4 regions of the Erwinia sp. 2186 genome follow, and region 2 is predicted to be linked to each of the others. Evidence: predicted binding sites of a transcription regulator. Region 2 holds the regulator's gene; each other region holds the start of a gene.
What was found. The regulator Fur, encoded in region 2, represses iron uptake genes when iron is present. The targets are predictions, from matches to a motif close to ATAATAATGAGAACNACTATCAA.

Region 1 (5,974 bases), 2.3 Mb from region 2:
CGGGAAGCTGACACCAGATTTCGGCCAGGGATCTGACGTTCGCCTGCTGTAAGTAATTCACCAGACTCTCTTTGGGTTGGAAGCCAAACCACGCATCAACAATAAAGGTGCAGCCTTGTGGCGCTGCGGCAATCACAGACCAAATGGCCTGATAGCTGGCAATGCCCAGCCGACGATTAAGCGGACGATCCAGCTGGTCGAACTGCTGCATAAACGGTTCTTTAATGCCGTCCACCGACAATACGGGCCAGCCGGTTGCCTGCGATAAAGCCCGCGCGATGCTGCTTTTTCCCGAAGCGGGGATGCCGTTAACCATCACGACGCGTTTACCGGCGTTGACCGGGTCGGCGTGGCTGGCGGTTGCCCTTCCATCAGACATGATTGACCTGCTCCTCGCTTTTCACTTCCGCCGTGGTGGCGGTAAAATATTTCCCGATAACCGCCTGAATCTCCCGCAGTCTTGGCACCGCTAAGGTTTCCAGCTTTTCACGGGTGACCGTGCGGTCCAGCGAGATGCAATCTTTCCATAATGCACGGCCTGCAATCACACCGGAAGCCCCATTACTCATGGCATCGGCCACCTGCCCGAGGAAGGTTGCGTGGTCAACACCGGCGGAGAGCACGGCCCACGGCACATCGCCGGAAATTTCAGTGATGGCGGCACAGGCGGCAGGCGATCCCGGATAGGGAATTTTCAGCACTTTCGCACCGCAATCCAGCGACAGTTTGGTGCCTTCATAGATAAGCGCAGGAACCTTGCTTTTATAGTCCGCATCGCTCTCGCCTTCTAACTGATAGGTAAGGAACTCGACCACCAGCAGCAGATCTTCTTTGCTGAAGTCTTCGATACAGTGGCGGAGAATAGTGAGGTTATGGTCGTTGGCCTCCGGACGATCGGCACGCAGGTAGACCATGATTTTGCCACCGTTGCCGCCCAGCTCACGCACGCGGCGGGCGTTGATGCCTTCCACCAGACGTGAATTGCGGTAGCCTTCGGCGGTGGTATCCCAGCCTGAGGCATCCAGCCCAATCAGCAGCGCGGTGTCGCGGGCAATGATGCCGTCATCCACCAAATCGGGGACCGCACAGACCGGATCCACCAGCACACAGGAGGCCTGGCTGGCCAGATACTGGGTGATATCCGCCTTGATGCGACCGAGCTGCTGTTCGGAAATGGCTTTCTGCTGATCCGGGTCGGATGAGAGCAGGCTGCGCATTGCGCCACGTTGATCGCAGGCAATGACCAGCATTGCGCCGTTGCTGCCGCAAATCTGTTGATAACCACGCAGTTCTGACGTTGACATATGTGACATTATTTTTGTCTCCTGGACAGTTTTTCAGTTTTAGAACACGGTTACAGCCTCATTTTTCAGTGTGCGACTTCATACCCGATCCCCCTGGAGCATCAGTGCTGATGCGGCGTCCTGTCAGGGTTTTTGCCGGGTATACGCATTGCAATTTGTGGGGTGTTGCGCAATAATCCTTCAATCGATGAACTGAGTGTAATACATTGCAGAAAGGAATTTCAAGCTGAAAGAACCTCTTTTACAAGACGCCGCGACAACGCGGGCGATGATGCATATGGTGGCAAAGTTGCACTATCAGTCAGACATGGCTCAGGTGGACATTGCTAAAAAACTGGGCGTATCGACCGCCACCATCTCGCGGCTGCTGAACAAAGCCCGCGCGGCGGGGATCGTGCGGATCGAGGTGGTGGAACTGACGTCGCCTGAAGAGATCACCGCCGATCTTATCCAGCGGCTGGGGCTGAAAAGCGCCGCTGTGGTGGAGCCACCGCCGACCAATATCCTCGGCTCGCTGGCCACGCCGCTGGCGGGCTTGCTGCAGCAGGCCGATCTGGCGGCCGGTTCGGTGATCGGCATTGGCTGGGGTCGTGCGGTGCGGGAAGTGACCATGGGCGGCCTGCCGAAAATTCCTGGCGTGATGACGGTAGCGATGAACGGCGGGATGCAGCAGGCGGCGGCGCATTTTCAGATCAATGAATTTGTCCGTCAGGCGGCGGAACAGATGGGCGGCGTGCCGCATTTCCTGCATGCGCCCTACCTGACCTCGCCGATGTTGCGTGAGGCATTTCTGGCTGATGCCGGCGTGCAGCAAATTATTTCACTGTGGGATAACCTCGACGTGGCGATTGTCGGCGTCGGCTTAACCCATCATCTGCCGGCCCCGTCAGAAACCACCACCGCCACCGCCAACGAGCAGGCGCTCAGCCAGGCGGCGGGCGACGTGCTGCGGCATTACGTGACCGAAAGCGGTGAGATCCTGCACTGGGAAGGCGAAGAGCGGATGATCGCCGCCTCCACCGCCCAGCTGCGCAATACCACGCTGAGTATTGGCGTGGCGGCCACGCCGGAAAAAGCGGCTGGCATCATTGGCGCGGTGCGCTCCGGGATGATCAACGCGCTGGTGACCGATGTCACCACCGCCCAGGCAATCCTCGACCGCTTAATGGTGGAGTGATAATAATTCCCCCTGATTTATTCGGGGGCGTTATTTTTAGCAGCACGTTATGCGTTTTTCAGAATTATCTTTCCGCGCAAATAACAATAAGAATGGTTATCAAAACCATTTGGAAAATTGAATAATTGGTATTAATGCGCGAATAGTTATCACTTAACTATCATAATGTTACGAACACCAAATAATAAGATAAAATCCGCAACTAACGGTTTTTATTTAGGCAACATGCGTGCATAATTGCGCCCAATGACACTTCTAATAATATCCCATCATCGCTAATGGAGCCTTTATGCTGACTGCCGACATGACCGCCAAACTGAACGATCAATTAAACCTGGAGTTCTACTCTGCCAATCTGTACCTGCAGATGAGCGCCTGGTGTGCTGACAAAGGGTTTGAAGGGGCTGCGGCCTTTATGCGTGAACACTCCGTTGAAGAGATGCAGCATATGCAGCGTCTGTTTAACTACCTGAGCGACACCGGCGCGATGCCGGTACTGGGCAGCATTGCGGCTCCGCCGGTGACCTTTAACTCGCTGAACGAAGTGCTGGAGCAGGCTTACGAGCACGAGAAGCTGATCACCGGCAAAATCAACGAGCTGGCGCACGCGTCAATGACCACTCAGGACTACTCGACCTTTAACTTCCTGCAGTGGTACGTTTCCGAGCAGCACGAAGAAGAGAAGCTGTTCAAATCCGTACTGGATAAACTGGCGCTGGTTGGCACCGGTGGACAGGGCATGTTCTTCGTTGATAAAGATCTGATGAAAATGAGCACCACCAGCAACCCACAGGCTTAAGCCGGGTCAGTCCGGGCGCGATAGCCCAAGTTAAAAAAAACGCCTGACAGCATTTGTCAGGCGTTTTGCTTTTCAGCGGCAGGTTATTGCTGCGGCTGCTGCTGCTTGTCCGGATCCTTGCGCTCCACGGTCGACACCGTTTTACGCAGCGCCTTCACCTGCTCGGGTTTCACCGCCGGCGCATTATTCCCCCAACTGCTGCGAACAAAGGTCGACAGATCCGCCACCTGGCGATCGTCCAGACGCCAGCCGAAGTCCGGCATGGTTAATCCGGTCACCGCCTGGTGCGTTACCGCCGCTTTGCCCCCGCGCAGGACAATGCTTATCAGTGACGACGGATCGTCGCTTAAGATCGCCGGGTTGTGTGCCAGCGCCGGGAAGGTTTTACTGTAGCCTTTACCGTCGGTGCGGTGACAGGCGGCGCAGTTATCCATATACACCTGCGCTCCCGGTTTGCTCATATCCCCTGTTACCAGCGCTGCCTGGGTACGGCTGTCGGGTTCGGGTGCCACGGCTTTTGGATTCGACGATTTCAGGCTTTTCAGGTACACCGCCATCGCATTCAGATCCCGATCGCTCAAGTGCTGCGTGCTGTGCTCAATCACGTCGGTCATCGATCCGAACGCGGCGCTGTTTGCCGTCCAGCCGGTTTGCAGGAAGCTGACGATATCCTGCTGCGACCAGCTGCCAATGCCGGCGTGCACGTTGCCGGTCAGGTCCGGCGCGTGCCAGCCTTCCAGCGTGCCGCCGGTCAGGTAAGCCGAATCCTTCTGGTCCAATGCTTTTTCCTGGAAACCGATGCCGCGCGGCGTATGGCAGGTGCCGCAGTGCTCCAGCCCCTGAACCAGATAAGCGCCGCGGTTCCATTCTGCAGTCTGACTGCTGTCCGGCTGATAACGACTGTCGTCCTGGAACGCCCAGTTCCACACCGTTAACGGCCAGCGCATGCTTAACGGCCAGGGAATATCGCTGTCGCGGTCGGCCTGATGCACGGCCGGCACTTCGTTCATAAAGTAGTCGTACAGCGCGTGCATATCCTCATCAGTGATCTTCGCGAATGCGGTGTAAGGCATCGCCGGATACAACCGGTGTCCGTCTTTCGCCACGCCGCCACGCACCGCGTTGGCAAAGTCGTCATAACTGTAATCGCCGATGCCGGTTTGCTTATCCGGGGTGATGTTGGTGGAATAAATTGCGCCTACCGGGGTGACCATCTTCAGCCCACCGGCAAAATTCGCGCCGCCCGCCGAGGTGTGGCACGCCGCGCAGTCACCGGCCTGTGCCAGATAATGCCCTTTGCTCACCGGCGCGTCTGTCGCCGATGCTGACGCGGAAGCCAGACCGGCAAACAGCAAAGACGCTAACCATCCAGAATGCTTGATCATCTTTTTTCTTCCCTGTTAAGCCTGAACCAGCGGTCCGGGATTGGCCAGATACTGCGTACGAATGGCATTGGCCGCAAACAGCGCGGTTGCCCCCACGATCCCGGTCGGGTTATAGGCCAGGTTCTGCGGGAAGCAGCAGGCGCCCAGCACAAACACGTTCGGCACATCCCAGCTTTGCAGGTACTTATTCACCACGCTGTTTCTCGGGTTATCGCCCATGATCGCGCCACCGGTGGTGTGCGTGGACTGGTACGGACGCACGTCGTAATGTGCGTTCATGCCCATAAAACTGACCTCGTAATGATCGGGTGCCATCGCCTTAACGATGCCTTCGGCTTTGTCCTTGATAAAGTTGGTCATCTTCAGTTCGTTCTGTTGCCAGTCGAAGGTCATCCGCAGCAGCGGCTGGCCATGAACATCGCGATAGGTCGGGTCAAGGTCGAGATAACACTGCTTGTACGGCATCACCGAACCGGACGATCCGACGCCCATCGCGTGCAGATAGTTATCCTTAATCGACTGCTTCCAGCCCGATCCCCAACGCGGCGCGTTTTTCGGCGTGCTCATTTGCTGAATAGGACGGCCGCCGGTGGTGGTGGCCGAGATGGTCGCGCCGCCAATGAATCCCAGGCTGCTGTGGTCGAAATTCTCGGCGTTGAAGTCGTCCATAAACACGCTGGTTGCGCCGGTTGCGGCAAACGGATTGAAGATTTTTTCTTTGTTGTAGAACAGCTTGATGCCGCCGTTCATCTGGTAGGCGTAGTTCTTGCCGACCACCCCTTCGCCGGTGATCGGGTCGTAAGGCTTGCCGATTTTCGACAGCAGCAGCAGACGCACGTTATTCAGCTGGAAAGTGCTCAGCACCACAATCGATGCAGGCTGCTCCACTTCCTGGCCCTGCGCATCGATATAGGTCACGCCGGTGGCTTTTTTGCCGCTGGAGTCGGTGTTCACCCGGATCACCTGCGCCTGAGTGCGCAGCTCAAAGTTCTTGTGCTGATAGAGCGCCGGCAGCACGGTGGTTTGTGGCGAGGCTTTGGAGTAGTTAAAGCAGCCGAAACGTTCACAGAAACCGCAGTAATTACAGACGCCCAGCTGCACGCCGTACGGGTTGGTATAGGATTCAGTGCAGATAGCGGCAGGCAGCGTAAACGGGTGATAGCCCAGTCCCTCCGCGGCCTGCGAAAACAGCTGGCCGCCGTACTGACGCTTTTGCGCTTTGGTCGGATACGGATTCTGACGCGGCGCTTCAAAAGGATTGCCGGTTTCCTGCTTCTGGCCGTTGAGGTTGCCCGCATCGCCAGACGCG
Region 2 (5,974 bases):
CATCGCGCTGGAAACCAGCGTTTTGCCGACGGCGACATCTTTGCCCCACTGCGGACGGTTCTGGAACAGGTAGTTGATTGCAACGGCCAGGTAGTGGTTCGGGTTCATCAGGCCAGCAGGCGTGACGATACCGTGGCGGTCATAATCCGGATCGTTGGCAAAGGCCAGATCGAATTTATCACGCAGCGCCAGCAGACCCGCCATCGCGCTCTCAGACGAGCAATCCATACGGATCACGCCATCTTTGTCGAGGTGCATAAAGCGGAAGGTCTGATCGACCGAATCGTTCACGATGGTCAGATCAAGGTTGTAGAACTCGGCAATACGCTGCCAGTAAGCAATCCCTGAACCGCCTAACGGATCGACACCAATTTTCAGGCCCGCTTTCTGAATGGCAGGAATGTTAACGATCTGCGCCAGGCCTTCAATGTAAGGCTGGATCAGGTCTTTTTCCTGCAAATGGCCGCTTTCCCAGGCTTTGTCCAGCGCGATGCGCTTAACGCCTTTCAGGCCATCTTTAATCAGAGCATTGGCACGGTCTTCAACCACTTTGGTGACGTTAGTGTCAGCCGGGCCACCGTTTGGCGGGTTGTATTTAATGCCGCCATCTTCCGGTGGGTTGTGCGAAGGCGTGATCACAATGCCATCGGCCTGAGGGCCACCGGCTTTGTTGTGCTCCAGAATAGCATTGGAGATCGCAGGCGTTGGCGTATAGCCATTGTCCAGCTGCACAATCACATCGACACCGTTCGCGGCCAGCACTTCCAGTACGGAAATGATCGCAGGTTCGGAGAGCGCATGGGTATCTTTGCCGACGAAGCAAGGACCGGTAATGCCGTTCTTTTTGCGTTCTTCTGCAATCGCCTGAGCAATAGCCAGAATGTGCGTCTCGTTAAAGCTCTGACGCCCTGCACTGCCGCGATGGCCAGAAGTCCCGAATTTAACCGCATGTTCCGGGTTGCTCAGATCGGGCTGCAGGACATAATACTGTGACGTTAATTGTGCAACGTTAATCAAATCACTCTGCTGGGCGGGTTGCCCTGCACGGGGGTGATTGGCCATTGGCGATTCTCCCTGACGCTTCTTTATCAGTTAGAGGGTGCCGCAAACCTTGTCAGCGAGTTCCGCAGGGAACTGCATTGACTGCATGATGTGTTCCACCATGCTGCGTTTGCGACCTGTGTTGGTGTTGGTGATCACCCAATACGGCGTGCCGGGAATATGTTGCGGCTTGGTATGGGTGCCATTCTGTACCAGGGTCTGCTGATTGCCTGCAAAGTAAACGCGCGTGCGGCCAAGCAGTGACTCGGTCGCGGCGGCAAAAGCTTTGGGATCCTGATTATATAAAGTCGACAAGATGAGCATAAAACGGTTAACCGCTTTCTTCTGCTCAGCATATTCGTCAGACAGCAGCAGCTCACGCACCGCGCGAACGCGGTCCTGAGGGCGGGATTCCACCTTCACTGGCGCCGCGTCTTTCGCGACGCTCACGGCAGTAGATGCCGTTACCGCTGCGGTAGCAGGCGCTTTTTGCCCGGCCGTAAATTTAAGCATACGACGCAAAATGTCAGAGGCGCTTTCACCAATATGCTGAGTGTGACTGGCGATATAACGGTAGAGCTCTTCGTCGACTTCAATAGTTTTCATCTTGATCCAGTACAATTTATTGCTGATAAGAGCCGGTCTGTACGCTGCCTGAACAAGCCGCACAGGATCGTTCCAGCTCTAACACGAGGATTATAAAGTTAAATCCTGCCGGGGTGTAGCGCCAGCCCCTGATACCAGTAAAAGTCAGAATATGCCGCAAAAAGATTGGCGGGCGCTTTCTGGCCGTCACGGCAGGAAAAAGTGAATCTATGATACCCTAACCCCTCGTTTCAACAGTAAGAACTTTGTTATGAAATTGAATACCCGCTTGCTATCTGAACAATCCGCCCGCCCTGAGGTTCCCGTGGTGTTAATCCACGGCCTTTTTGGCAGCCTTGATAATTTGTCCGTGTTGGCGCGAGGGTTAAAGGACGATCGCCAGCTGGTGCAGATCGACCTGAGAAACCACGGTTTATCGCCTCGCGATGACCAGATGGATTATCAGGCGATGGCCCGCGATGTACTGGAAACGCTGGATGACGAAGGGATTGACCGGGTCGCGGTCATCGGACATTCGATGGGCGGAAAAGTGGCGATGGCGTTAACCGCGCTGGCGCCAGAACGCATCGAGCAGCTGGTGGTTATCGATATGGCACCGGTCGCTTATCCGACTCGCCATCACGATACGATTTTTGCGGCGCTGAAGGCGGTCACCGCAGCGGGCATTACGCAACGCAGCGATGCCGCAGCGCTGATGCGTGAAACGATAGAAGAAGAAGGCGTGATTCAGTTTCTGCTGAAATCCTTCCAGCAAGGGGAATGGCGGTTTAACGTGCCGGTGCTGTGGCAGTGCTACGATCGGATTATTGGCTGGCAGCCGGTTCCGGCCTGGGAGCATCCCGCGCTGTTTATTCGCGGCGAACGTTCGCCCTACCTGGCCGATGAATATCGTGACGCCCTGCTGGCGCAGTTCCCCAAAGCCCGTGCGCATGTGGTCAACGGTGCCGGTCACTGGGTCCATGCCGAGAAACCTGATGCTGTTTTGCGCGCAATACGCCGTTTTTTTGCGCTGTAAAAACAATTATATCCTGAGATGGCTAAATCATTGTCGTCATGACTTTCGCTGGGGTATGATGGCGCGCTAAAAATTTGTCGCTGCACGAATTTCAGCCGACATCAGGCCTGAACCATCAGAACTCCAGCCTTTCAGTATCACGATTCTATGGCAAAAGAAAACACGGACCGCACCACGATCGATCTGTTCGCAGATGACCGTCGCCCGGGACGACCAAAAACCAATCCGCTGACGCGTGATGAGCAGCTGCGTATCAACAAACGCAACCAGCTTAAGCGCGATAAAGTGCGCGGGCTGAAGCGCGTTGAACTGAAAATGAACAGTGACGCGGTTGATGCTCTGAACCAGCTTGCCGAGCAGCGTAATATGAGCCGCAGCGAGCTGATTGAAGAAATGGTCATGGCGCAGTTGGCCGATCAGGACCGCTGAACAGGCGCTTTCAGCACCCCCCGGTGAAGCACAAAGCGACAAAAGCAGGCGGATTACTCATTTATCCCCCTGTAGCTGTCTGCTATCATTGCCGGTATCTGTAATAAGCAGCCTTTACCCTATCAATACGTTTCAAGAGGTTAGTAAGTCATGGCAATCGTAGGCATTTTCTTTGGCAGCGATACGGGCAATACAGAAAACATTGCAAAAGTGATCCAGAAGCAGCTCGGTAAAGAGGTGGCTGAAGTTCATGATATCGCTAAAAGCAGCAAAGAAGACCTTGAAGCCTTTGATATTCTGCTGCTCGGTATCCCAACCTGGTACTACGGCGAAGCGCAGTGCGACTGGGATGATTTCTTCCCGACGTTGGAAGAAATTGATTTCAACGGCAAGCTCGTTGCGCTGTTCGGCTGTGGCGATCAGGAAGATTACGCTGAGTACTTCTGTGACGCGATGGGCACCATCCGCGACATTATCGAGCCTAAAGGCGCGGTGATCGTCGGTCACTGGCCAACTGAAGGCTACCATTTTGAAGCCTCGAAAGGGCTGGCGGATGATAAGCACTTCCTCGGTCTGGCTATTGACGAAGATCGTCAGCCAGAACTCACCAGTGAGCGCACCGAGCAGTGGGTCAAACAGATTTATGACGAGCTCCAGCTGAAAGAAATCCTGGAAGCGTAATCAGACCGGCCTGATTGGGAGGTATCTCACATCAGGCCAGTGGTTTTTCCTATAGAAGTAATAGACACATTTTTGTAACTTTCATCTGCAAATCTGTAAAATATCGCCATCGGTCACCCGCTTTCTCAGCGCCTTTCGCTCTAATAGCGACTATGATGAGGCAGAGCGAAATGTCAGCCCAACCGCTTGCTCTCACGGACGTAACGACTCTTCTCCTTACCTCCCTTGATTGAGATGCATCGCCAGTGGTGTTCATTTCGAAATATCAGTTCTATAATGAGACGTTTGGCTTTTCGCGACGACCGATGTTCAGGGCTTTTCAGCCACAAAGTGACTAGCAAAGTAACAGGACAATATCCGCATGACTGACAATAACACCGCATTAAAGAAGGCCGGCCTGAAAGTCACGCTTCCACGACTTAAAATTCTGGAAGTACTTCAGGAACCTGAGGGCCATCACGTCAGTGCGGAAGACTTGTACAAGCGTCTGATTGACATGGGCGAAGAGATTGGTCTGGCGACGGTTTACCGCGTTCTTAACCAATTTGATGATGCCGGGATCGTTACCCGTCATAATTTCGAAGGTGGTAAATCCGTTTTCGAACTGACTCAGCAGCATCACCACGATCATCTGATTTGCCTGGATTGTGGCAAGGTGATCGAGTTCCGTGATGAAAACATCGAAGCTCGCCAGCGTGATATCGCCACGCGCCACGGCATCAAACTCAGTAACCACAGCCTGTACCTTTACGGTCACTGCTCAACCGGTGACTGCCGTGAAGATGAGACGCTGCACGACAAGTAATCTACACTAACAGCAAAAAACCGGTGATCCTTCACCGGTTTTTTTTTGCCTGTCGCCCCGTTACAGCGCTTCCGTCCGGCTGACGCGCAGACCATCAGGACTGCGCGTACGCAGCAATACCTTACCGGCCACCGCCGGCGGTTGATCCGCCTGCCAATGCTGCCAGGTTGTCCCCTCGTCCAGGCTGTACTCAACGGTTAAGCCAGGTAGCTCGGTATTGACCACCAGCTTACCGTCCTGCACCACCCCACCGGGCACCGGCAAGCGATAGGCAATGCCGGCTTTATCCAGTTTTGCCAATTCACGTTGCCCCAGAAGGTTGGCAAACCGCTGCCAGTCCTTCAGCTGAGCCTGCTGGTCTACCAGGCGGGTTTTGCCGCCGGTATACTCTTTGCCGGCTTTATAATCCTGCTCCCAGGCTGCGCGGTGCCAGGCGCGTTCCGCCACGGACAAAATGCGCGGGAAAAGCTTGTACTCCACCTGCGCGTCGGTACGGGTGGTTTCACTCCACAGTTGAGCGGAGATGCCGTGAGCGCCAGGCCAGGGCTTGTCAGATTTAGCCGTGAAAGGTTTGCCGTCGCGATCGACGGAAGTCTCGGCGTTTTGTGGCAAGTTATCCGGCGCGAAGTGGAAAATTTTCCGTTCATCGGTAAAGCGCGTTCCCCAGTAGTATCCCCGCTCCAGCGGATTCACCTCGGCAGGAAAATCGAGATACAGGTAATCCGGATTGGAGACGATCACTTCATAACCTTTGCCTGCCCAGTCATTGGCAGAATCAAAACCGCCCCAAAACAGTGTGTCCCAGAAGTTGACCGCAACCCTGTCCGTTGCAAAGGCTTTGGCATTTTTAGCGTCTTTAATACCATCCTGCCAGGCCTGCATTTTGCCGATACCGTGTGCCTTAACCTGCTTGCTGACGTTAAGGGCAAAGTCGCTCGGCAGATGATCCAGGTCTTCGATCTTTCCTTCTTCAATCATCGTCTGGCAGACCTGGGATTTTGCCCACGGCTTATCTTGCTGGCTTAAGTCCAGTAAACCGGTGCCTTCAACGGGTGTGTTCTTATCCGAATAGCCGGATCCTAAGCGAATGTTTTTGGCTTCATCTCCGCCGAAATGCCAGGTCTTCAGCGGCTGTCCGGCAGCTTTATGCATCGCCTGGATTTCACCTATCACCTTGTCGGTAAAGCGTAACGAGGAGCTCAGGCACGGATTGAGATAGCTGGTGCGATCGTAAAGCTGCACGGAGGTGGTGTTGGAATTGTCGCTGGGATCGAGCAGGCGGAATTCATTGGCTTCTTTTTCCTTACCGGCATTGAACAAGCGATCGTAACGCGCTTCCATCGAGATTACCGCTGCCCGGGCGTGGGCCGGCATATCGATTTCCGGGATGACCTGAA
Region 3 (5,974 bases), 740 kb from region 2:
TTCATCGGTTCGATCCGCTATTCCTTTGCGACTCAGCGTCCCCTGCTCTGTTAAAGCATGCCGAAATTAACGGATATGGCCGCCATGCCGCCCGCCAGTGCCAGGCAGGAAGGTAACAGCAGGTAATGACGCAGACGTTTGTGATAGAGCATCGCCACGGTGGCCAACAGCGCAATCACCATGATCACCCGCCATTCGCTGAATGACAGTTTCATCAGGGCGATAAGCGGCATCACTGCACAGGGCAGCAACACGCCCCAGGCGCTATCCAGTTTTTTTCCGAACATCCAGCTTACCCCCCAAAGTCCACATGCGGTGACCAGTGCTATCAGCATTGTCGTACCCACACCCTTTCAAATGATAATGATTACCAATAGCATATAAGAATATTTATCACTTTGCAGCATAATTTACCGTGCCGCTGTTGAAACTTTGCCCGCGCTGATGACACTCAGAATGTTAAGTGGTAAATTGGCCAGGTTCACTATTAAGAAATTCCAAATAATAACAGAAAGAAACTATTCCACGCGCGAATGTAGTCCGCCAATTTAGGTTAATGGTGCGGGTTTATTCATTGCAGTCACGAGTAGAAAATAATGAAATTACAAAGCTATGATGAATTGCTTAACAGCAAGCATCGGCTGTCGCTGATGCTCTTTCTCTTTTTAAACACAGCAACGTCTTTATTTTGTTTATGTAGCACTAAAGGGAAACTGGGACAGGTTCAGTTTTCAATTCCCACGGTTGCCATCGCACTATTTTGTGCGGTGATCATCGCGTGGATGCTTTTAAAGCCGTCAGGGAAATTTCCGATATTAAATCTGGTCGCGGTAATTACCGGTTTGCTGTGGACGTGGCAAATTTACGATAAGTACGAAAGGGTATTTTATTTCGACGGCAGCTTTTTAGTAATCAGTCTGATTAGCGTGTTTTTTATCAGTGCCATCGCGCTGGGCGACCATCTGCTGGCATTTTGCCTGCATACGGCTCCGCCTTCCGTCGCGGTGTTGGTGCTGGACCACGGGCAGAACACGCTGCTGATCCTGTTTACCATTGCGCTGCCGCTGATTGGCTTTACCTTGCACCACCTGATGCAGCGCCGCCGGGACAACTTTACCCTGCGCCTGATGCGGCAGCTGTATGAAGAGAAAGAGACCTACAGCGACCTCAGCATGCTCGATCCGTTGACCGGGCTGTACAATCGCCGTGGGCTGAAAAACCGGCTGGAGAACATCCTCGAGAACCACGCGGGCAGCCACTTCGTGCTGCTGCTGGATATCGATAACTTCAAGGCCTACAACGACAACTACGGCCATGCGATGGGCGATCAGGCGCTGGCGCGCGTCTCGGTGGCGATACGGGATGCGGTGCGTTCAAGGGACATTGTGACCCGCTATGGCGGCGAAGAGTTTCTGGTGCTGCTGACCAACGTCAATGAGTCGATTGCCCGCAAACTGTCGGAGCGCATCCGCCAGTACGTGCTGAATCTGGAGATCCCGCATCTGTTTAATGACCGGGTCGCCACGCACGTCACCATCAGCGCCGGGTTTGCGCCCTTAATCGAAGAGGATTTCGATGCGGCGCTGGCCAATGCCGACCGCGCACTTTATCTGGCAAAAGGCCGTGGACGTAATACGATCCTCTCCTTTGAAGACATAACGAAAAGTCCGCTTACCCACCCCGCAGATGCAATGTGATATTTTTAACTGGCCCGGACGTCCGGGCCAATACGTTGAATTAATTTATCGCTCTCCTTAATACAAATCCCAGGCCTGACGGGTTTATTTGGCATAATGACCGGCGATTTTATTCCCTATTCATTAAGCCGATGAATGAAAAATTGTTGTTAATAAAAAATGGCAATAATGCATTCTTCGGCGAAGGTGATAACAGGAAATAACCCAGCCATTGTTATTCCCTATAATTGGAATTAACTCTACAGTGCCGGGAAACGTCGCGGCTATGGAATAAGTTGCTATAAAGCCGTCAATAACGCCTGCCTGCTAACCTTCAGCCTAATCCCTGCTGTTATTATGGCCAATGCGATCAAAATTCAGCCAGATTTCTTATCAATTCCCTTTCAGGCCCGGCGCACAATTTGCTGCTTGTTTGTGCGTATGGCCTCAGATAGAATCAAGAACGATTATCATTTGTTTTTGTATTCGGTTTACGCTGGAAATCCCATGGCCACCATCGTCCGTCAGGCAGTTGAGTATGGTTCACATCCGCTGATCTTTTTGCAGAGCAATCGTTCGCTGGCGTCTTCGCTGCGCGCCTTGTTCAGTGAACACCGTGCTTATTTCCTGGATAGCGTGAAGTTGGGGGAAGAAGCGCCCGCCAGCAGCATGACGCTGGACCGCTGGTCGACACCGGAGAATTTCGCCCGCCTTAACGCGCAGTACGGTGACTATATCTACCGTGAGCATGGCGAGATGGAACGCGAAAACAAGCCGCTGCAATCGCTCTGGGCGCAGTGGTATTTCGGCCTGGTGCTGCCGCCGATGATGATGGCACTGCTGATTGAAAACCGCCCGCTGGACTGCTCACCCGAGCATTGTCACGTTGAGTTCCATGAAACCGGCCGCCCGGCAACCTTCTGGTTTGACGTGCGCGAAGATGAAGAAGCCCGTTTCCTTAGCCCACAACGTCGTATGGATCGCCTGATCCAACAGCATCTGATCCCGGCGGTGCGCGCCATTGAGCAGCACGGTGATATCAACGGCAAGCTTATCTGGAGCAACACCGGCTTCGCCGTGCACTGGTTCCTCGGTGAACTGGCCCCTCTGCTGGGCAAATCCCTGCACGCCGAACTCGAACACGCCTTCTTCTTCAGCAAAACCCTGCTGGACGGTTCCGACAACCCTTTCTATCGCACCATGCTCCCGCGTGACGGTGAAATGCAGCGACGTACCTGCTGCCAGCGCTATCGCCTGCCGGAAGTTGAGCGCTGCGGAAACTGCACGCTAAGCTAAATTAACGCCTTCCCGTTTACAGTCAGTCTGCTCTGTGGCAACTTTATGCGCTTCGTTATGTGGGAGAAAAGCATGAGCCTGGAGTCTGTACGGCAGTTCTTTGCCGAGCGCGCCCCTGATATTGGCATTATCGAGCTGGCCGAGAGCACGGCAACGGTCGCTCTGGCGGCACGGGCACACCATGTGGAGCCTGGCCAGATTGCCAAAACCTTGTCGCTGAAGGTGAAAGATCGGGTGGTATTAATTGTGACTCGCGGCGATGCCCGCCTGGATAACCGTAAGCTGAAAGCGACGCTGGGTGCCAAAGCGCGCATGCTCAGCACCGATGAAGTGGTGAACTGGACCGGTCATCCGGTCGGCGGCGTCTGCCCGTTCGGGCTGGAAACCCCTTTACAGATCCTGTGCGATATCTCGCTGAAGCGTTATGAAGAAGTGCTGCCTGCAGCCGGATCGATTAACAGCGCCGTGCGTATTTCGCCCGAGATGCTGGCGCAACTGACCGACGCCAAATGGGTCGACGTCTGCGAGATCCCTGCCTGACGGCAACAAAAAAGGGCGGCTCTGAGAACCGCCCTTTTCGCTTACTCCCCTAGCGGGACTGTTCGCTCACCTTGCCGGGTGAAGACGATATCTCCACCCCGCGCGTTTCCCTGCCGAAAGCCACCAACACACAGATCAACACCGCCACGGTGCCGGCGACAATCGCCATCGCCAGGCCATAGTTGTTGCCATGCGCTTCCGCTATCGAGGATTGCAGCGTGGCATTGACTGACGCAATCAGGTTACCCAGCTGATAAACGAAGCCTGGCAGCACCGCGCGGGTATTGGCCGGCACCAGCTCGGTCAGGTAGGTTGGCACCACGCCCCATGCGCCCTGCACCATAAACTGCATCAGGAACGCGCCCAGCCCGATCATCACCGAACCGGTCGAGAATGCCCACAGCGGGATCACCGGCAGCGCGAGGCAGGCAGCAATCATCATCGCTTTCTTACGGCCAATTTTCTCTGACAGCGTGCCAAAGAACACGCCACCGAGCATCGCGGCGATGTTGTAGCAGATAGCGATGATGCTGACGGTATGCGGATCGAAGCCGTGCTGTACCTTCAGGAAGGTGGGATAGAGATCCTGCGTGCCGTGGCTGAAGAAGTTGAAGCAGGCCATCAGCAGTACCAGATAGACACACAGCTTCCAGTGGCTGCGCAGCACCGGCATCAGCGCGGTGCTCTCTTTACGTTCCCGTGCCGCCAGCCACACCGGCGACTCAGGGACTTTGAAATAGATAAACGGCAGCAGCAGCACCGGCAGCGCGCCGATCAGGAACATGCCGCGCCAGCCGACGGAGGCATAGAACAGGCCGAAAATAATCGATGCCAGCAAATAGCCACAGGGATAACCCGCCTGGAAGATCCCCGACATCAGCCCGCGCGAGCGGTCAGGAATGGTTTCCATCGCCAGGGATGAGGCCACGCCCCAGACGCCGCCCATCGCAATACCGTAGATCACCCGGAAGGCGAGGAAGGTGCCGAGGGTCGGAGACCAGGCGGACAGCAATTCGAAAATCGAGAACATCAGGATGTTGACCATCAGAATCGGTCGACGACCAAACCGTTCGGCCAGGCGGCCAAACAGCAGCGCGCCAATCGGTCGCACCGCCAGCGTCAGCATGATCGCCAGCGAGACGTGCGAAATTTCGGTGTGGAAGTTGGTAGCAATATCACTCAACACGAAGACCAGTATAAAAAAGTCGAACGCGTCCAGCGTCCAGCTGGCAAAGCTGGCGAAAGCCACATTGCGCTGGGTCGAAGTCCAGTTGAACATAGGGTTATCCTGTCTTGCTGCGGCCAAGGCCCGGATATCGGGTCAAGAAATGTTAACTATTTGTTTATAGCATGTAAGTAAATAGCGATCTTCGCGTCTTTGTCAGCGCAAGATTCAAGCTGTAAACCGGCGTAACACTTCATTACCCGCCTGATAGTTAGCAGGGGTAAGGTGCTGCCGCGATGTTAATGCTTCGGCACTAATTGTTTATTTGCTACACTCCCGCCGTGGATTTTTGACCAGGATATTCAAGGCTTGTCGCTGATTCAGATGCACCGTTCGCCCAACCGCTTTGCGGCCTGGCTGGCGGTGGTGGCCATTTTGCTGCTGTTTATTGCTCCGGTGATTTCCAAATCCCTGGTGAGTGATGCTGCGCGTGATTCGATGATGATGCCGGGAATGGCCATGGATCATGACATGGCGATGCATGATGAGATGCCGATGGACGGCATGAACATGGCCACGATGTCGCCGCTTGAACATGCCCGCATGATGCAGCACCATCCGATGTCGATGATGGATGACAGCGCCTGCGGCTACTGCGTGTTACTGGCACACCTGCCGTTAGATTTGACCAACTTCCCTGTTTTGTGGTCTTCACTTCAGGCCGCCAGGCTTCCCGATTCGCCGCCGTTCCGCCCCGCTGTGGCACGGTTTATTCCGCAGTTTTTCCATCCCCGCGCCCCACCCGCTTACTGAGCCGGTTAAACACTAAAAATATCCTGTCGTTATAGCGGCAGGCACCTGCTCATGCCTGGAAACAGGCGGATGGAAAAATATCATGTCAGAAAAAATCCTGGCGCAGTCTGCACGCGCCGAACAATCGCGCAGCGCCCTGCTGCCATTACTGCGTCGTCTGCATTTCTATATCGGGCTGTTTATCGGTCCGTTTATCTTCGTCGCAGCCTTCACCGGCGCGCTGTACGTGATGACGCCGCAGTTGGAAAACGCGCTCTACGCACATCAGCTGTTTACCGACAGCCAGGGGCCGGAACGCTCTCTTGCCGATCAGGTTCGGGTCGCTGAGTCGTTTATTGGCCCACAGGCGAAAATTACCGCCCTGCGTCCGGCGCCCGCTGCCGGGGAAACCACGCGGGTGATGTTCACCACGCCTGACGGCGGCAGTGCCACCACCGCGGTATTCGTCGATCCTCAGACCTTAGAAGTACGCGGCATGCTGAAC
Region 4 (5,974 bases), 2.0 Mb from region 2:
TTCAGCTGAAGAAAACTTTGGCCGCATCCTGCGGGAAGACTTTGCGCCGTACCGTGATGAGCTGATCATTTCGTCCAAAGCGGGTTACACCATGTGGGACGGCCCTTATGGTGACTGGGGTTCGCGTAAATATCTGATTGCCAGCCTGAACCAGAGCCTGAAGCGGATGGGACTCGATTACGTCGATATCTTCTATCACCACCGTCCAGATCCTGAAACGCCGCTGGAAGAGACGATGGGCGCACTGGACCACATTGTGCGTCAGGGCAAGGCGCTGTATATCGCGCTGTCCAACTATCCGGCTGAACTGGCGGCAGAAGCCATTGGCATCCTCAAGCAGCTCGGCACGCCATGTCTGATCCACCAGCCGAAATACTCGATGTTCGAGCGTGCGCCAGATAACGGTCTGCTGGACGTGTTGATAAAAGAAGGCGTCGGCAGCATTGCCTTCTCCCCATTGGCTGGCGGCGTGTTGACCGACCGCTACCTGAACGGTATCCCGGAAGATTCGCGCGCGGCCAGCGGCAGCCAGTTCCTCAGCGGCGACCAGTTGACCCCGGAGAAAATGGAGAAGGTGCGTCAGCTGAACGCGATGGCGCAGGAGCGTGGGCAGAAACTGTCTCAGATGGCGCTGGCCTGGGTGCTGCGGGAAAACCGCGTGACCTCGGTGCTGATTGGTGCCAGTAAAACCAGCCAGATTGATGATGCGGTTGGCATGCTGCAGAAGCGTGATTTCAGCCAGGCTGAACTGCAAAAAATCAGCAGCATTCTCGGCTAAACCCGTCCCGCCGCGCCCTGCGGCGGGATCGCTCCAGATAAATCTCAAATCTCCCCGGCAGGCAGTTTTTCGGAATCCCCCAGGCGAAACGGCAACAAACTCTTTATAATCTTGGCTGCACAGCGGAGCAGGTGAGCCGTTGATAAGGAGATCCAATGAAACGTTTATTACTTGTTGCCACCTTAGTGGCAAGTTTATCCCCGTTGGCAATGCACACAGCGCAGGCTGACAACGCAAATATCACCTTAGCTCCTGGCGTCTCGTTACATATTGGTGACCGCGATCCGCGCGGTAATTACTGGGACGGCGGCCGCTGGCGCGATGGGCACTACTGGCGCAGCAACTACCGTTATGATGAAGGCCGCTGGTGGCGACACGAGCAGTGGCGCAGGCATGAAGAGATGCGCCGTCGTCACGAATGGGAGCGGGAACGCAGATGGCACGATCGCGAACGTCATCGCGAATACCGTCATCATGAAAGAGAGCGTCATCACGACCACGATCATCGCCATTAAGCGATCAAAAAAGCCGACCTGTTAAGGTCGGCTTTTTTATCGGCTGCGCAGTAATGAAGTCGGCTTACAACCCCATGGCCATCGCCACCAGCAGATACAGATTCAGCGCCACCACCACCAACACAATCACCTTGCCTGCCAGCTGCATCGGGCGTGAGTTCACCATATCGCCCATCAGCTCGCGGTTGCCGGTAAAGGTCAGCAGCGGGATTAACGCCAGCGCGATACCGAAGCTCAGCAGTACCTGACTCATCACCAGGATACGTGTCGGCTCCCATCCGGCAAGGATCACGATAAAGGAAGGCAGCATGGTCACCACGCGGCGCACCAGAATCGGAATGTGAATATGGACGAAGCCCTGCATCACCACCTGCCCGGCCATGGTGCCCACCACGGTGGAAGAGAGTCCGGCAGCCAGCAGGCTCAGACCAAACACCAGCGCCGCTGCGCGACCCAGCAGCGGATCCAGCGTCAGGTAAGCCTGATCCAGATCGGCAATGCCGGTATGACCGCTAAAGTGGAACGCGGCCGCCGCCGTGGCCATCATCGCCAGATTGACGAAGCCGGCAATGGTCATCGCAATCGCCACATCCAGTTTGGTTGACGAGTAGCGCTGTTCACGCGAGCCGCCGTCGGGATTTTGCGTTAACGAGGAGTGCAGATAGATCACGTGCGGCATAATTGTCGCGCCCAGCACGCCCGCCGCCAGTAACACCGCATCGGCGGTTGGCAGCGAAGGCACGGCCAGTCCCTGCATCAGATCGGTAATCTTCGGCTGTGAGAAGAACAGTTCGATGACGTAAGCCGCCGCGACAAACAGCAGCAGGCCACCAATCACCAGTTCCAGCGGCTTTTTACCGTGGTTTTGCAGCATCAGGATCAGGAAGGTGACCACGCCGGTGAGCACCGCGCCCTGCAGCAGACTGACGCCGAAAATCAGCTTGAAGCCAATCGCCGCCCCGATGAATTCCGCCAGGTCGGTCGCCATGGCAATAATTTCAGCCTGCACCCAGTAAAACCAGACGGCAGGACGCGGGAAACGATCGCGGATATGTTCAGCGAGGTTTTTCCCGGTAGCGATGCCGAGTTTGGCAGACATCAGCTGGATCACCATCGCCATAATGTTGGCCCACACCACCACCCACAGCAGCGTATAGCCATAAGAGGCGCCGGCCTGAATATTGGTGGCAAAATTGCCGGGATCGATATAACCGATAGCCGCGATAAACGCAGGGCCCATCAACGCAAATTTGATTTTGCGCGATCCGCGAACCGTTTGTTCTACTGTGCGGCCTTCAAACATAGTTAGTCCCCTAAACACCTGAAGAGATCATTGTCTTTTAAATGATAATGATTATCAAGCGCATTTGAGTGGGTTTTGCATATCGCTCTGATAGCCAGTACTAAGAAATATAGCAAAGGCTATACCTTGATTTCAAACTACTCCATAGCTAAAAAATGAGCAATCACTTTTCGTGCGCCGGTAAAAGCTTAACCTTCCGATGCGTGGGGTGTTTTTTTAAACAGTATCAGGATGTGATCAATCAGGGGATTCTGTCGGGAAGGGTGATAGGTAATTGTTATATTGTGTTCTAGATCTCGTTTTTCAGTTTCTTGTTACATAGAATGTGCAGCGAAATATAACATCCTTCAAAAATGGAGCACACATGTCAGGCATTTTTCATTTTGCTTTGGCGCTGGTGATGGTAGCCGTGCTGGCCTTACTGGTTAGCACCGATCGGAAAAACATCCGCGTACGTTTTATTATACAGCTTCTGGTTATCGAAGTGCTGCTTGCGTGGTTCTTCCTTAACTCTGAAGTGGGTCTTGGCTTCGTTAAAGGGTTTGCGGGTCTGTTCGACAAATTGCTGAGCTATGCAGCACAAGGGACTAATTTCGTTTTCGGCAACATGAGTGATAAAGGCCTGGCATTCTTCTGGCTCAATGTTCTCTGCCCTATCGTGTTTATCTCTGCACTGATCGGGATTTTGCAGCACTTCCGTATCCTGCCGATTGTTATTCGCGCCATCGGTACCGTGCTGTCAAAAATCAACGGCATGGGCAAGCTGGAATCTTTTAACGCCGTGAGCTCGCTGATTTTAGGTCAGTCAGAGAACTTCATTGCCTACAAAGATATCCTCGGAAAAATGTCTCAGCGCCGCATGTACACCATGGCGGCAACGGCGATGTCTACCGTATCAATGTCAATTGTGGGCGCGTACATGACCATGATTGATCCGAAATACGTGGTGGCCGCGCTGGTACTGAACATGTTCAGCACCTTTATCGTGCTGTCGATCATCAACCCATACAGCGTCGACAGCGAAGAAGAACTGACGCTGGGCGCTCTGCACAAAGGGCAGAGCTTCTTTGAGATGCTGGGTGAATACATCCTGGCCGGTTTCAAAGTTGCGGTGATCGTCGCGGCGATGCTGATTGGCTTTATTGCGCTGATTTCAGCGATTAACGCCCTGTTCGATTTCGTCTTCGGCATCAGCTTCCAGGGTGTGCTGGGTTACGTCTTCTACCCGTTTGCCTGGGTGATGGGCGTGCCGGCAGGTGAAGCGCTGAAAGTGGGTAGCATCATGGCAACCAAACTGGTGTCTAACGAGTTTGTGGCGATGATGGATCTGCAAAAAGTGGCGGCTGAACTGTCACCACGCGGCGTCGGCATCCTCTCCGTGTTCCTGGTCTCTTTTGCGAACTTCTCGTCTATCGGGATTGTGGCAGGCGCGATCAAAGGCCTGCACGAAGAGCAAGGTAACGTGGTTTCCCGCTTCGGCCTGAAACTGCTGTACGGCTCAACGCTGGTGAGCGTGCTCTCTGCTTCCATTGCAGGATTAGTGCTGGCCTGGTAACACGCCAGAACGAAAAAAGGCGAACCTGTGATGGGTTCGCCTTTTTTTTACTCGTCGTTCAGCGAGGCGTGACCAGCGGTAAATCCAGATGGTCGCGCAACGTGGTTCCCTGATAGCCCTGCCTGAAGGCACCGCGCTTTTGCAGTTCCGGGATGACCCGTTCAGCAAAATTATTCAACGAGGCCGGCATATCAGCGGGCATCAGCACGAAACCGTCGCAGGCTTTGGCCTCTACCCAGGCAATCATCTCGCTGGCAATCTGTTCTGGCGTGCCGGCAATCACCTTAAATGAGGCGCTGGCCGCATAGGCTTTCGCCACTTCGGCCAGCGTTTTCCCCTCTTTCCTTGCCTGAGAAATCACGTACTCAAAGCGCCCTTTGCTGCCGCTGATTTTGTCGAAGATATCCGGGAATATGTCGTTTTCATCATGCTGGGACAAATCGTAATTCATGCTGGCAGACATAAAGCTCAACCCGGCTAACGGATTGACCAGTTCATCCAGCCGACGGCGCTTCTCTTCCGCCTCCTGCTGCGTTGCGCCCACAATCGGCATCAGGCCGGGCAGCACTTTACAGGCTTGCGGTGGACGACCCAAGGCGGCCATCTCCTGCTTAAACTGCTGATAAAATTGCTGCGCGCGCGCCATGTCGGGTTGAACGGTGAAAATCACCTCTGCCACCCGGGCGGCAACCTTTTTAAAATCCTCCGAGACGCCCGCCAGGATCTGCACCGGCCTACCCTGCGGCGAGGCGGCGACGGTCAGCGGCCCTTTGATATGGAAATGCTCGCCGTGAAAATCGGTATAGCTGACCTTTTCCGGATCCATATAAACGCCGCTCTCCTGGTCGGCCACCAGCGCACCAGGCTGCCAGCTGGCAAGCAGCTGATGCACCGCATCGATAAACTCTCCCGCACGCTGATAACGCGCCTGATGGCCTAAATGCTGCTGGCGGCTGAAATTGCGTGCTTCGCCATCATTGGTCGAGGTCACCGCGTTCCAGCCCATTCTGCCGGCGCTAAAATGATCGATTGTGGCGATGGTGCGGGCAGTATGGAAAGGCTCACCGTAGGTGGTCGATACGGTAGCGCCTAAGCCAATGCGATCGGTAAACAGGCTCAATGCGGTCAGCAGCGCCATCGGTTCCGGACGGGCATAACCCGGACGCGACTGAAGGGTGCTGGCGATGTCGTTACCGTAAATATCATCGATCGACAGTTTGTCGGCGATAAATGCGAAATCAAATCCGGCCTGCTCGGCTTTTTTCACCAGCGTCAGCCAGGTCTGCAGCTGCATCGGATCGTTATTTTGCGCCTCAGGATGCCGCCAGCCTCCGGCGTGCAACCCGGTGTCGCTGAGATAAAGCGCCAGATGCATGCTATTTCCCCTGCGAAAGGCTGAGGTCAATAAAGGAAGCCGCCTTCAGCGGTGCCGGGATCAGGCCATTTTTCACGTAGAAATCGGCGGTATTTTGCTGCACCGCAACCACGTCCTGACTGTTGGTGTCGACGGAGTTCACTTCGCGCTTCACCTTTGCCAGCGCCACGTCCTGCGGGATCCTTAACAGTTTGCTGATGGAGGCCGCATAGGCGTCAGGATGCTGGATGCCCCAGGCGCGGGCACGGCTCAACCGCTGCGTGAAGTCGGCCAGTTCGGCCTTCTTGCTGGCAATGGCGGCGTTGCTGGCCACCAGATAGTTGAGGGCCGGATAGTCTTTACCGTCCGCCAGGATCTGTGCGCCTGACTGGTGCGTGGCAAACGACACGTAAGGTTCCCAGGTGGAAACCGCATCGACGCCACCCTGATCCAGCACCAGCGTCGCTTC

Region 1: ftnA (non-heme ferritin) is a predicted target of Fur. The motif match lies at 2,562-2,584, and genes of this name have one in related genera.
Region 3: fhuF (siderophore-iron reductase FhuF) is a predicted target of Fur. The motif match lies at 2,128-2,150, and genes of this name have one in related genera.
Region 4: ACXKZG_RS06465 (Nramp family divalent metal transporter) is a predicted target of Fur. The motif match lies at 2,632-2,654, and genes of this name have one in related genera.

The regions. Positions count from the first base shown of each region.
Region 1 is NZ_CM173824.1:788,307-794,280, reverse strand. Features, by position in the region: gene ACXKZG_RS03655 (P-loop nucleotide/nucleoside kinase family protein) at 1-379, opposite strand, end outside; gene ACXKZG_RS03650 (tagatose-bisphosphate aldolase) at 372-1,313, opposite strand; gene ACXKZG_RS03645 (sugar-binding transcriptional regulator) at 1,582-2,481, shown strand; gene ftnA (non-heme ferritin) at 2,771-3,280, shown strand; gene ACXKZG_RS03635 (c-type cytochrome) at 3,364-4,665, opposite strand; gene ACXKZG_RS03630 (GMC family oxidoreductase) at 4,681-5,974, opposite strand, start outside.
Region 2 is NZ_CM173824.1:3,442,814-3,448,787, forward strand. Features, by position in the region: gene pgm (phosphoglucomutase (alpha-D-glucose-1,6-bisphosphate-dependent)) at 1-1,062, opposite strand, end outside; gene seqA (replication initiation negative regulator SeqA) at 1,093-1,647, opposite strand; gene ybfF (esterase) at 1,898-2,662, shown strand; gene ybfE (LexA regulated protein) at 2,810-3,091, shown strand; gene fldA (flavodoxin FldA) at 3,242-3,772, shown strand; gene fur (ferric iron uptake transcriptional regulator) at 4,134-4,577, shown strand; gene ACXKZG_RS16020 (beta-N-acetylhexosaminidase) at 4,638-5,974, opposite strand, start outside.
Region 3 is NZ_CM173824.1:4,179,527-4,185,500, forward strand. Features, by position in the region: gene ACXKZG_RS19495 (DUF1435 domain-containing protein) at 51-335, opposite strand; gene ACXKZG_RS19500 (GGDEF domain-containing protein) at 597-1,697, shown strand; gene fhuF (siderophore-iron reductase FhuF) at 2,184-2,972, shown strand; gene ACXKZG_RS19510 (YbaK/EbsC family protein) at 3,045-3,512, shown strand; gene ACXKZG_RS19515 (MFS transporter) at 3,562-4,791, opposite strand; gene ACXKZG_RS19520 (DUF2946 domain-containing protein) at 5,062-5,490, shown strand; gene ACXKZG_RS19525 (PepSY-associated TM helix domain-containing protein) at 5,573-5,974, shown strand, end outside.
Region 4 is NZ_CM173824.1:1,404,001-1,409,974, reverse strand. Features, by position in the region: gene mgrA (L-glyceraldehyde 3-phosphate reductase) at 1-778, shown strand, start outside; gene ACXKZG_RS06470 (DUF2502 domain-containing protein) at 934-1,293, shown strand; gene ACXKZG_RS06465 (Nramp family divalent metal transporter) at 1,358-2,596, opposite strand; gene ACXKZG_RS06460 (NupC/NupG family nucleoside CNT transporter) at 2,961-4,151, shown strand; gene ACXKZG_RS06455 (NtaA/DmoA family FMN-dependent monooxygenase) at 4,210-5,526, opposite strand; gene ACXKZG_RS06450 (ABC transporter substrate-binding protein) at 5,528-5,974, opposite strand, start outside.